DNA from 2 places in the Paenibacillus liaoningensis genome. Region 1 is predicted to be linked to the other one. Evidence: riboswitches for the same ligand, from Rfam matches in the RefSeq annotation. Region 1 holds a riboswitch; the other holds the start of a gene.

Region 1 (5,257 bases):
TTGCTTGCCTGGCATGTATGTTTTTTATCACCTTGACGACCCCCTTCCCGGATCTGCTGCAAGTGCTGAAGCGGTTGAAAATGCCGCAAATTGTACTGGAGCTCATGATTATTATGTATCGCTTCATCTTTCTGCTGCTGGATACGGCGGGGGCTATGCTGGTCGCGCAGCGTGCACGCGGCGGTCAACACGGTTTTAAAGGCAAATTGCAGGGTACGGCGGCGATTGCTGTGCGGCTCTTCGTCAAAACGATGCATCGATACAAGGGGCTCTCGAATGGGCTTATGGCAAGAGGATTTACGAATGAAATCCGTCTTGCGCCTAGTGTAAAGCGGACGGTTCGCCTCCGATATTGGGCGGAAGCGGGGCTCGGCTTAACGATTTTGCTGGCAGCAGAGCTATGGCTTCGGTATGGAGGTGAATAAGCTGGCGGATAACGATCGGGCATCAACCATTATGGAAATGAACCAAGTGAGCTATGCTTATCCCGGAACGGACAAGACCGCTTTAAACGGGCTAGAGCTGCGTATTCCGGCGAACAAGAAGATAGCGCTGTGCGGGCATAATGGCTCGGGCAAGTCGACGCTCTTCTTGCAGCTTATTGGCATTAATCGTCCGCAATCCGGTTTTGTCAGCTGGCGCGGCGAGCCGCTTTCTTACAAGCCCAGAGAGCTTGCCAGCTTGAGACGGCGCGTCGGCCTTGTTTTTCAGGACCCGGAGCATCAGCTCATTTTGAATACCGCTTATGAGGATATTTCCTATGGGCTGCGCAATGCGGGGCTTCAAGAAGTGGAAATTGACAGACGTACGGCGCGCATCGTTCAGCAGCTGAACTTGCAGGAACTGGCGCATAAGCCGCTGCATCATCTCAGCCTTGGGCAAAAGAAGCGAGTCGCTCTTGCCGGCGTACTGGCCCTGGAGCCGGAGTTAGTGCTGCTTGATGAGCCGGCTGCTTATCTCGATCCGATATCGGAGCAGCGGCTGATGGCTGAGCTGGACCGCATTCATGCCAGCGGCATAACGCCGGTTATGGCGACGCATGACATGAATATGGCCTATGCTTGGGCGGATTGGATTTTCATCATGAATGAGGGCCGCTGTATATTGGAGGGTACGCCGGAGACGGTATTTCGCGAAGGCGAGCGTCTCAGAAGCCTTGGACTCACGCTGCCAATGGTGCTGGAAGCTTGGGAGGCACTGCCGCCTGAGCTGCGAGGAGAACAGCAGGCGCCGCGTACGCTCGCGCAATTTAAAGCGGCTGTAAAATCTTTTGTTGTATAAAAACGCAAAAATTCGTATATTTATACATGTTGCTTGAAATATAGGAAAGGATATGATTTTTCCATCCTATCTCTATATTTCTCCGTTTCACCTTGTATAAATAAAGATCGACCAACTAAATAGCGAGGAATAGGGTGCTCTTGCGTAACGTCTTGAGCTTAAAAGGGAAGTCCGGTGCAATACCGGCGCGGTCCCGCCACTGTAACAGCGGAGTTTTGCGCAATAAAGCCACTGGCATGATGCCGGGAAGGCGAGCGCAGCGATGATGATGCTGGAGCCAGGAGACCTGCCTTATTCTATACACTGCAGTACCTACGGGAGATAGGGAGGTGTTAAAGATGGCAGCCATCGTTTGTTGAAACGAGGGGCGTCTTTACCCACATTTCTGTACAGGGTAGGACGTCCCTTTTTGCAGTTTCTGGCTGGCAGCAAATTGGATGTATAGGGAAAGGCCGCCGCGAAGAAATTCGCTCGCACTGCCATAAGTATATATCTGAGTTTGTTGATGAAATAACAAAGGATTATAACATCCATCCACAAGGATGAATAATGAAAAACAGGAGGCAATAACAATGAGTCAAGTAAAAAGCAGCAGTTTGGGATATCCGCGTATCGGTGAAAACAGAGAATGGAAAAAAGCTCTGGAGGCGTTCTGGAGCGGCAAGCTTGCGGAAGCGGCTTTCTTGAAGCAGCTGGAGACGATTCGTCTAAACCATCTCCAATTGCAAAAACAGGGCGGCATTGATCTCATTCCGGTAAATGATTTTTCGTATTATGACCATATCCTTGATACAGCTGCGATGTTTGGCGTTGTGCCTGAGCGCTTTGGCTATACAGGCGGCCCCGTATCGGTAATGACCTATTATGCAATGGCGCGAGGCAACAAAACCGCTTCGGCATCCGAGATGACGAAATGGTTCAATACGAACTATCACTACATCGTTCCTGAGCTGAAAGGCATTACGCCGGCGCTGACCGAGAACCGTCCGTTGATCGCTTACCGCGAAGCAAAGGAAAAGCTGGGCATCGAAGGCAAACCAGTCATTGTTGGACCTTATACATTCCTCAAGCTGTCTAAAGGCTATGCCGCTTCTGAGCTTGCTACAGTTGCTGCTCAGTATGTTCCGCTGTATGCACAGGTGCTGCGCGAGTTGGAGCAAGAAGGCGTACAATGGGTGCAAATGGATGAGCCTTCGCTTGTAACAGACGTTTCCGAAGCAGATTTGGCGCTTGTGCAAAGCATTTATGCCCAGCTTCATGAAGCGGCACCTAAGCTCAATTTGCTGCTGCAAACGTATTTTGAATCGGTTCAGCATTATGCTGCAATCGCGGCTTTGCCTGTACAGGGCTTAGGTCTGGACTTCACAGCTGGCGCTGAAAAGAACCTGCAGCAGCTGGAGTCAATCGGCTTCCCACAGGACAAAGTGCTGGGTGCAGGCGTTATTGACGGCCGCAATATTTGGCGGGCGGATCTTCAGGAGCGCAAAGCGCTGCTTGCCCGTATTGCTAAAGTCGTGCCAAACGACCGACTGATTGTAAGCTCCTCTTGCAGCCTGCTGCATGTACCTGTGTCAGCGGCTCTTGAAACGGCACTGCCGGCAGAGCTTGCAGGCGCACTGGCGTATGCCAATGAGAAGCTGGAGGAAATTGCCGTTCTGGCAACTGCGCTGAATGAAGGAGAAGCAGCGGTAAAAGAGGCGTTTGATCGCAATGCAGCAGCTTTGGCTGCACTTGCCGCATCGCCGTCCCGTGGCCGTGCGAGCGTCCATGCCGCTGTAGCGAGCATTGATGCGCAGCCATCGGAGCGCAAAGCGGTATTTGCAGAGCGCCAAGTGAGCCAGAAGGAACGCTGGCAGCTGCCATTCCTGCCGACAACGACAATCGGCAGCTTCCCACAAACGGCGGAAGTTCGCCAAGCGAGACGGCAATGGCGTCGTGGTGATTTGGGCGAGGAGCAATACCGCGTATTCATTAAGGAGCAAATTCAGCATTGGATCAAGCTGCAGGAAGAGATCGGCCTTGATGTTCTCGTTCATGGAGAGTTTGAGCGTACGGATATGGTTGAGTTTTTCGGAGAGAAGCTGGAAGGCTTTGCTTTCACGAAAAATGGCTGGGTGCAATCCTATGGCTCGCGCTGCGTAAAACCGCCAGTCATTTACGGCGATGTGCAGTTCAGCAAGCCGATGACTGTCGAAGAAACCGTTTATGCGCAGTCGCTGACTTCTAAACCGGTGAAAGGCATGCTGACGGGCCCGATTACGATTTTGAACTGGTCGTTCGTTCGCAGCGACTTGACTCGTGAGCAGGTTGCTTACCAAATCGCGCTTGCCTTGGCAGAAGAAGTGAAGGCGCTGGAGGAAGCGGGCATTGAAATGATTCAGGTGGATGAGCCTGCCCTTCGTGAAGGCTTGCCGCTAAAACGTGAAGATTGGGAGCACTATTTGAACTGGGCTGTGCTTGCCTTCCGCTTGTCCACTTCTGACGTTAAGGATACGACGCAAATTCACACGCATATGTGCTATTGCGAGTTCCATGACATCATTGATTCCATTCGCGCGCTGGATGCCGACGTTATTTCCATCGAAACGTCCCGCAGCCATGGCGAGCTGATTCACAGCTTCGAGGAGCACACGTATGAGCTGGGTATTGGCCTAGGCGTATACGATATTCACAGCCCTCGCGTGCCGGAGGTAGAGGAAATGACATCGATGATCAAACGCGCTCTGAACGTGCTTGAGCCAGAATTATTCTGGATTAACCCGGACTGCGGACTTAAAACGCGTGGTGTAGATGAGACTGTGGCATCGCTGCGCAACATGATCCAAGCGACTGAGCAAGTACGGGAGCAGTTGGCTAAGTAATTGTAATAAGCATGGTTATTAAAAAAGCTCCGCTTGCGCTGATTGGCGCAAGCGGAGCTTTTGCTTTACTTGGAAGCGGGGAGGGTCAAAGCCGGGGAGCGGCGTGCCACAACAGGCAGGCAAAAGCATGCCATTAGGAGGGGATGTTTTTGCCTGCCTGCTTCAGCCGCCCGCTTAAATGGTCTCTGCCGCAGGATTCATCAGGCAATAGCCAATGCCCCATACCGTCTGAATCAAGGAGGCAGATTCGGGGTGGACGCGGTTCAGCTTCTCTCTGATCCGCTTCACATGCGTATCGATCGTCCGGTAATCGCCGAGCGATTGATAGCCCCAAATTCGCCGCATTAAATCCTCGCGGGAAATGGGCTGATTGATGTTGGCTGCCATAAAGCGCAGCAGCTCATATTCGCGGAACGTCAGCTTCACCTTGCTGTTTCCGGCAATGACTTGCCGCGAATCATAATCGAAGACGAGTCCTGGCAGCGTGAGATCGGGCGTCTGCTTGCGCTGCAAGGCGCGATAAGCAAACTCCGAGGTGCGGCGGATGATCGCCTTAATGCGGTACATTAGCTCGCGCGGGCTGAATGGCTTAACGACATAATCGTCGGAGCCGGCTTGGAAGCCGTCGAGCCGGTCATCCTCTTCGCCACAGGCGGAAAGCATAATGACGGGCGTCGATTTTTTCTTCTTAAGCTCGCGGCAAAATTCAAGCCCGTCCATTCCCGGCAAATTACGATCGAGCAAAATCATCGAATAATTGTATTGCATCGCCTTGAACAAGCCGTTGATGCCGTCCGAAGCTTCTTCGACGATCCAGCCTTCTTTTTTCAAAAATAACTTGAGCAGCTTGCGGATATGCTCCTCATCATCAACAATCAAAATGCTATATGGTTGCTGAAATGCCATGGCTCAACACCTCATCTTTATCTTTTAATTCATTACTGATAACAATTATCATTATCATTACATGCGATCCCCATTGTTGTCAATAATAAAACCACTGTTTCTTGTCACAATACCCGAAGGATAGTCGCGAAAAAGACACAATTGCCTATGAGAGCGGATACAGCGGAGCTGCTGCTCCCAACTGCTGTCAGGCTGTCCTCTTTCGAGCA
Region 2 (5,257 bases), on a different contig from region 1:
GGGAACTGCAGCAGGAATGGGGACGACGGCAGCGGGAACAGGCGGTCATACAGGACATCATGCTCTTCATCCGCTGTCGGTTATGCAAGGCGTGCAGCAATGGGTTGGCGGTAAAAAGCCGACAGGGCAAATTCCTGGCAAAACGCCAACTGCGCCAGTAACCGAAAAAACGCCAACCGCTCCGATTCCGAAGACGCCAACTGCGCCAATAACGAAGACACCAACTGCTCCTATTGTGACACCTACGATACCGGAGGCAAAACCTGTACCGCAGCCAAAACCGCTGCCGATTGAGAAGCCAGTGGAGAAAAAGACGTACCCGGTTTATTCCCATCATCAGCAAAGCGTTGACTTGTTTATGCAATACGGTACACCTGCGGTAGAAGCTTCATCGACTTACCCGACAACAGTTGTATCGCCCGCTGCAACGGCTCCTTCTTTGCCGCAATACGGAGGCTACAGCATGCCTACAACGGTATCACCTGCACAAACAGGCGGTTACGGTCATTGGCAGCAGCCAACTATGGTCAGCCCTGTGAGCCAAGGAGGAGGCTATAATCCGTGTCCTCCTGGGATGTATCCGATAGGCGGTATGAGCAGTGGCTACGGCTATGGCGGAATGGTATCGCCAGCAGAAACGCAAGGCTACGGCTACGGCGGAATGGTATCGCCGGCAGAGACGCAAGGCTACGGCTATGGCGGAATGGTATCGCCGGCAGAGACGCAAGGCTACGGCTATGGCGGAATGGTATCGCCGGCAGAGACGCAAGGCTACGGCTATGGCGGAATGGTATCGCCAGCAGAGACGCAAGGCTACGGCTATGGTGGAGCCGTATCGCCAGCAAGCACGCAAGGCTATGGCGGAATGGTATCGCCAGCAGAAACGCAAGGCTACGGCTATGGTGGAGCCGTATCGCCGGCAAGCACGCAAGGCTATGGCGGAATGGTATCGCCAGCAGAAACGCAAGGCTACGGCTATGGTGGAGCCGTATCGCCGGCAGAAACACAAGGCTACGGCTATGGTGGAGCCGTATCGCCGGCAGAAACGCAAGGCTACGGCTATGGTGGAGCCGTATCGCCGGCAGAAACACAAGGCTACGGCTATGGTGGAGCCGTATCGCCGGCAGAAACACAAGGCTACGGCTATGGTGGAGCCGTATCGCCAGCAAGCACGCAAGGCTATGGCGGAATGGTATCGCCGGCAGAAACGCAAGGCTACGGCTATGGTGGAGCCGTATCGCCAGCAAACACACAAGGCTACGGTTATGGCGGAATGGTGTCGCCAATCGGCAACAACTGCAACGGCTATCCCGTCTCAGCATTTCCTCCGTTCCCGCCTTACGGATATTATCCTATGCAAACCGCAGGAGTTGAGTCACAAAAGCCATGCAATTGCGGCTGCAAGGATAAGCGCGAAGAGGATGAGCAAGTAAAAGAAACAACGACAATCAATGTGAAAAACGGCAAAAACAATGCGCAGCGCAAATCCAATAAAAAAGCGGTAATTCGCACCGTTGCCCCTCGTTCTAGAACGAGCAAGCAAAACAGCAGCCCTTGGATTAGCCGCTAGTTTTTAAATTAATAAGTTAATAGCAAAGCACCTTTTCTTCATAACGGAGAAGAGGTGCTCTCTGATTTGTTAATAAATCTAACCATCCTTCAACTGATCTACAATCTCCTGCAGCAAAATCTTTTCCGTCTCCTTCAATTTTTGCAGCTGCTCCATTTGCTTGTACAACGTATCCGAGCTTCGAGTAAGCCAATATTTTAAGATGGAATTTCTTACAGCCAGCGCAGCAGCCTCCAGATTTTTCCATCTGCTTAAAATTTGATTATCATCAATCAAATGATGGTTATTAATCATGTAGTTTAATCGCATGGTCATGCATTTCTTATGGTCGTAAAGCAGGTGGAACGATCTAATATCAAATACTACCTCTTCTTGAGCCAAATATTTTAAATACTCGGAGGCCTTGTCGTAAACATTAATACCGAAGGTTAGCCCGGGTGTGCCTAAAGCTTGGTTATAATGTTCATCCGTATGTGCCTTAGACAAGAGGTAGGCATTCATCGTATTTTTCACATAGGTTAGAGAAAAAGTATAATCGGTATTTTCGAGCGGCTTCAATAAATAAAGATGGTCTTTAAAATCATGGGCATCGATTTCTAATATATGAAATGCTCTATGAAAAGCTTCGTAATCACAGGTGATATTCGTTGAATATTTTCCGTTGGCATTATTGTCACAAAAGTACAGCTTTTTATTTGCATCATCATACCCATTTATCATGACTTCATGTGGGGATTTTGCCGAAATTTCATACTCTTTAATATGAAAACGATCGATCATAACGATTACATAATAGCCGCCATCAATCGATGCTTTAATAAAATCAAACAGCTCGTTATTTAAAATCGTTGAGCTTTGCCTGTCTAACGCTATCCGCTGAAAATCAATAAAAGGGCAGTCATAAAACTCAACCATTTTATCTCTATAATAACCGTTGAAGAAAAAGGTATATAATTGGTTTGGATCAGGAATATCGAATAAATTAATATAATTATTCATAAACCATAATTTTTTCGAGTCCACACGCGAGATAATAGAATAAAAATCACTGTAAAACCAATATGAATCAATAATTTGCTTTTCTTCAACTGGAAGGATTTTCACCGTCACTGTGATCATTCCTTTTCTATTTGATTAGGTTATCTATTGGATTAATTTAATAAATAAGCTCATCATGCGTGAAGTAATTTCAATATAACATTACTGGAAAAAATATGAAAGTTTTATGTTGAAAACACTTTCATTTTCGAATTAAAGCCATTGACAGATTCCCGCTTCCTCCCTATGATTAAGAATGGATTACGGACAGGACGGGCTTATGAGCCTGCAAAACTTCATACTTGAATGAAAATAGGTGCGAAATGTTGGCTGGAACTTATACGTCTTCGTTCGCTTAAAAGGGAAGTTCGGTTAAAGGCCGACACGGACCCGCCACTGTAAAGGGCAGCAGCTTACACAGGCTGCGCTCCCCTCACAAATAAGCCACTGGCTGATGAGCTTCTTTTCGTCGCAAGACGAATAGCAGATGCTTACCCTAGCTGGGAAGGGAAGAGAGGGAGGCCCCAAGTCAGGAGACCTGCCTGTTTTAACATCACTGTTTGACCTACGGTGCTTAGGGAGGTGGTTGGTTATGCCCATTTATTGCAAAATGTCTAACGATTATTTGTTGCTTCATGGCGAGCAGACGCAGATAAGGTTTAGTTATTTAACATAAAAGCATTTCTGACTGCTTTTTAAGGGTCGGGGATGCTTTTTTTAAATATAGAGAAAAGATATGATTTTTCTATCCTTTCTCTATATTTCTACGCGAAACGGTAGCTTTGCCGCCACAGGACGGCTTTCGGCCGTTTACGCTTACTAGAAGGGGAGACAAAAGAAAAATGAACCACACGAAGAAGCCACTTAGCTTGTCACTTGGAATGATGATCGTTTGCTTGATGCTGGTCCTTGCAGGATGCAGCACGAATGCTGGCCAAAACGCAGAGCAGGGCACGGATGCTGCCTCGGGAAACAACGCTGCTGCCGCTAAAAAAACACTAACAATGGCGTACACTTGGAACCCTGCAGGCGTTGATCCGCATGGCGACGATAGCTGGGATGTTATGCGCTCGGGCGCAGGGGAAACGCTGATTAAATTGAATGAGCAGCTGCAGCCATCCGCTTGGCTCGCGAAGGAATGGAAGCAGGAGGATGCTAATACGTGGACGTTCAAGCTGGAAACGGGCGTAACGTTCCACAACGGCAAAAAAATGGATGCTGAAAGCGTAAAAGCATCGCTGCTGCGTTCCATTGCGAACAGCCATTTGGCGAAGGATTTGCTTCTGGTTAAAGATATTGAAGTGCTTGCGCCTGACGAGCTGAAAATGATTACGACACAGCCGAACTCGGCGATCATTTCCAGCTTGGCTGATCCAAGCACGATTATTCTTGATGTTGACAGCATGAAGGAAGCGGGCAGCTACCCGGCCATGACGGGAGCTTTCAAAATCAAGCAATTTACGAAAGACGTATCGCTTGTTGTTGAGCGTTATGATGGCTATTGGGGGGAACCCGCAAAGCTTTCAGAAGTGACGATGAAGTTTGTAACCGATGGCAACACGCGTCTGATGGCGCTGCAGGCTGGTGAAGTAGATGTCGCAACGGACATTCCGATTGACAGCATTGAGCTGGTAGAGAAGGACAGCAAGCTGGAAGTGCTGTCTGCCCCATCGGTTCGTACACATATGGTATTATTTAATATGAATTCTGCTTTGTTTAAAGAAAAATCGAACCGCGAGGTTGTAGATCAAGCGATTCCGCGCGAGGCGATTATTGAATCGGTTATGCGTGGTTACGGCACGAAAGCGAAAAGCCCGTTCCCGGAAATTTTGCCATTCGGCAAAGTGGCGGAGCAAGCAGCAGGGGAAACGACGGAGCAATTGCTGACCGCTGGCGGCTGGCAGAAAAATGCGGAAGGCATGTGGGAGAAGGAAGGCAAGCCGTTCGAGGCGACGCTCCTTACGTTCCCGCACCGCCCAGAGCTGTCGGTTATGGCAGAGGTTATTCAAAATCAACTGCTTAATGAAGGAATTACCGTGAAAATACGCAAGGTTGAAAATATTGACGCTGAGCTTGCGAAGTCCGATTGGGACCTTGCGATGTACAGCATGCTGACGGCGCAGACGGGCGATCCGCAATATTTCTTGAACATTTTCTATCAAGCTGCTAGCGAATCGAATGTCAGCCATTATGAATCGAAGCCGCTTGAGACGGTAATCGATAAGCTTAACGATACGGCGGATACCGATGCGCGTTATGCGCTTGCGATACAGGCCCAAGATATTATTAATGCTGATTTGCCGCAGTCGTTTATCGTACATCCTGACAATGTATTTGGCGTGAAAAAAGGGGTAACGGGCTTCATACCGCATCCGATCGAATATTATTATGTGACGGCTGAAGTCGATATCCCTTAAGTAAAGGGTGAACTTAAGTATGCTTCGTTTTTGGCTAGAACGCGTCGCGCAAATGCTGCTCGTCATTTTTTGCGTAGCGACGCTTACCTTCATATTAATGCGGGTATCTCCAGGCGATCCGGCGAGAATTTTGCTGACCACGCATAATATCCCGGCCTCGCAGGAGGCGATTGACGCGCTCCGGGAGGAAATGGGACTGACGGATTCCTTGTGGAGTCAATATATAGGCTGG

What was found. A riboswitch is a leader RNA that binds a small molecule or an ion and turns the genes downstream of it on or off. The one in region 1 is predicted to bind cobalamin.
Region 2: another riboswitch for cobalamin. It lies ahead of AC6B99_RS09830 (ABC transporter substrate-binding protein); the one in region 1 lies ahead of metE (5-methyltetrahydropteroyltriglutamate--homocysteine S-methyltransferase).

Annotation. Positions count from the first base shown of each region.
Region 1 is NZ_JCAALU010000005.1:98,544-103,800, forward strand. It holds gene cbiQ (cobalt ECF transporter T component CbiQ) at 1-425, shown strand, start outside; gene AC6B99_RS08305 (energy-coupling factor ABC transporter ATP-binding protein) at 412-1,281, shown strand; cobalamin riboswitch at 1,397-1,589, shown strand; gene metE (5-methyltetrahydropteroyltriglutamate--homocysteine S-methyltransferase) at 1,854-4,142, shown strand; gene AC6B99_RS08315 (response regulator transcription factor) at 4,317-5,048, opposite strand.
Region 2 is NZ_JCAALU010000006.1:56,403-61,659, reverse strand. It holds gene AC6B99_RS09840 (LysM peptidoglycan-binding domain-containing protein) at 1-1,570, shown strand, start outside; gene AC6B99_RS09835 (hypothetical protein) at 1,649-2,680, opposite strand; cobalamin riboswitch at 2,906-3,168, shown strand; gene AC6B99_RS09830 (ABC transporter substrate-binding protein) at 3,451-5,025, shown strand; gene nikB (nickel ABC transporter permease) at 5,045-5,257, shown strand, end outside.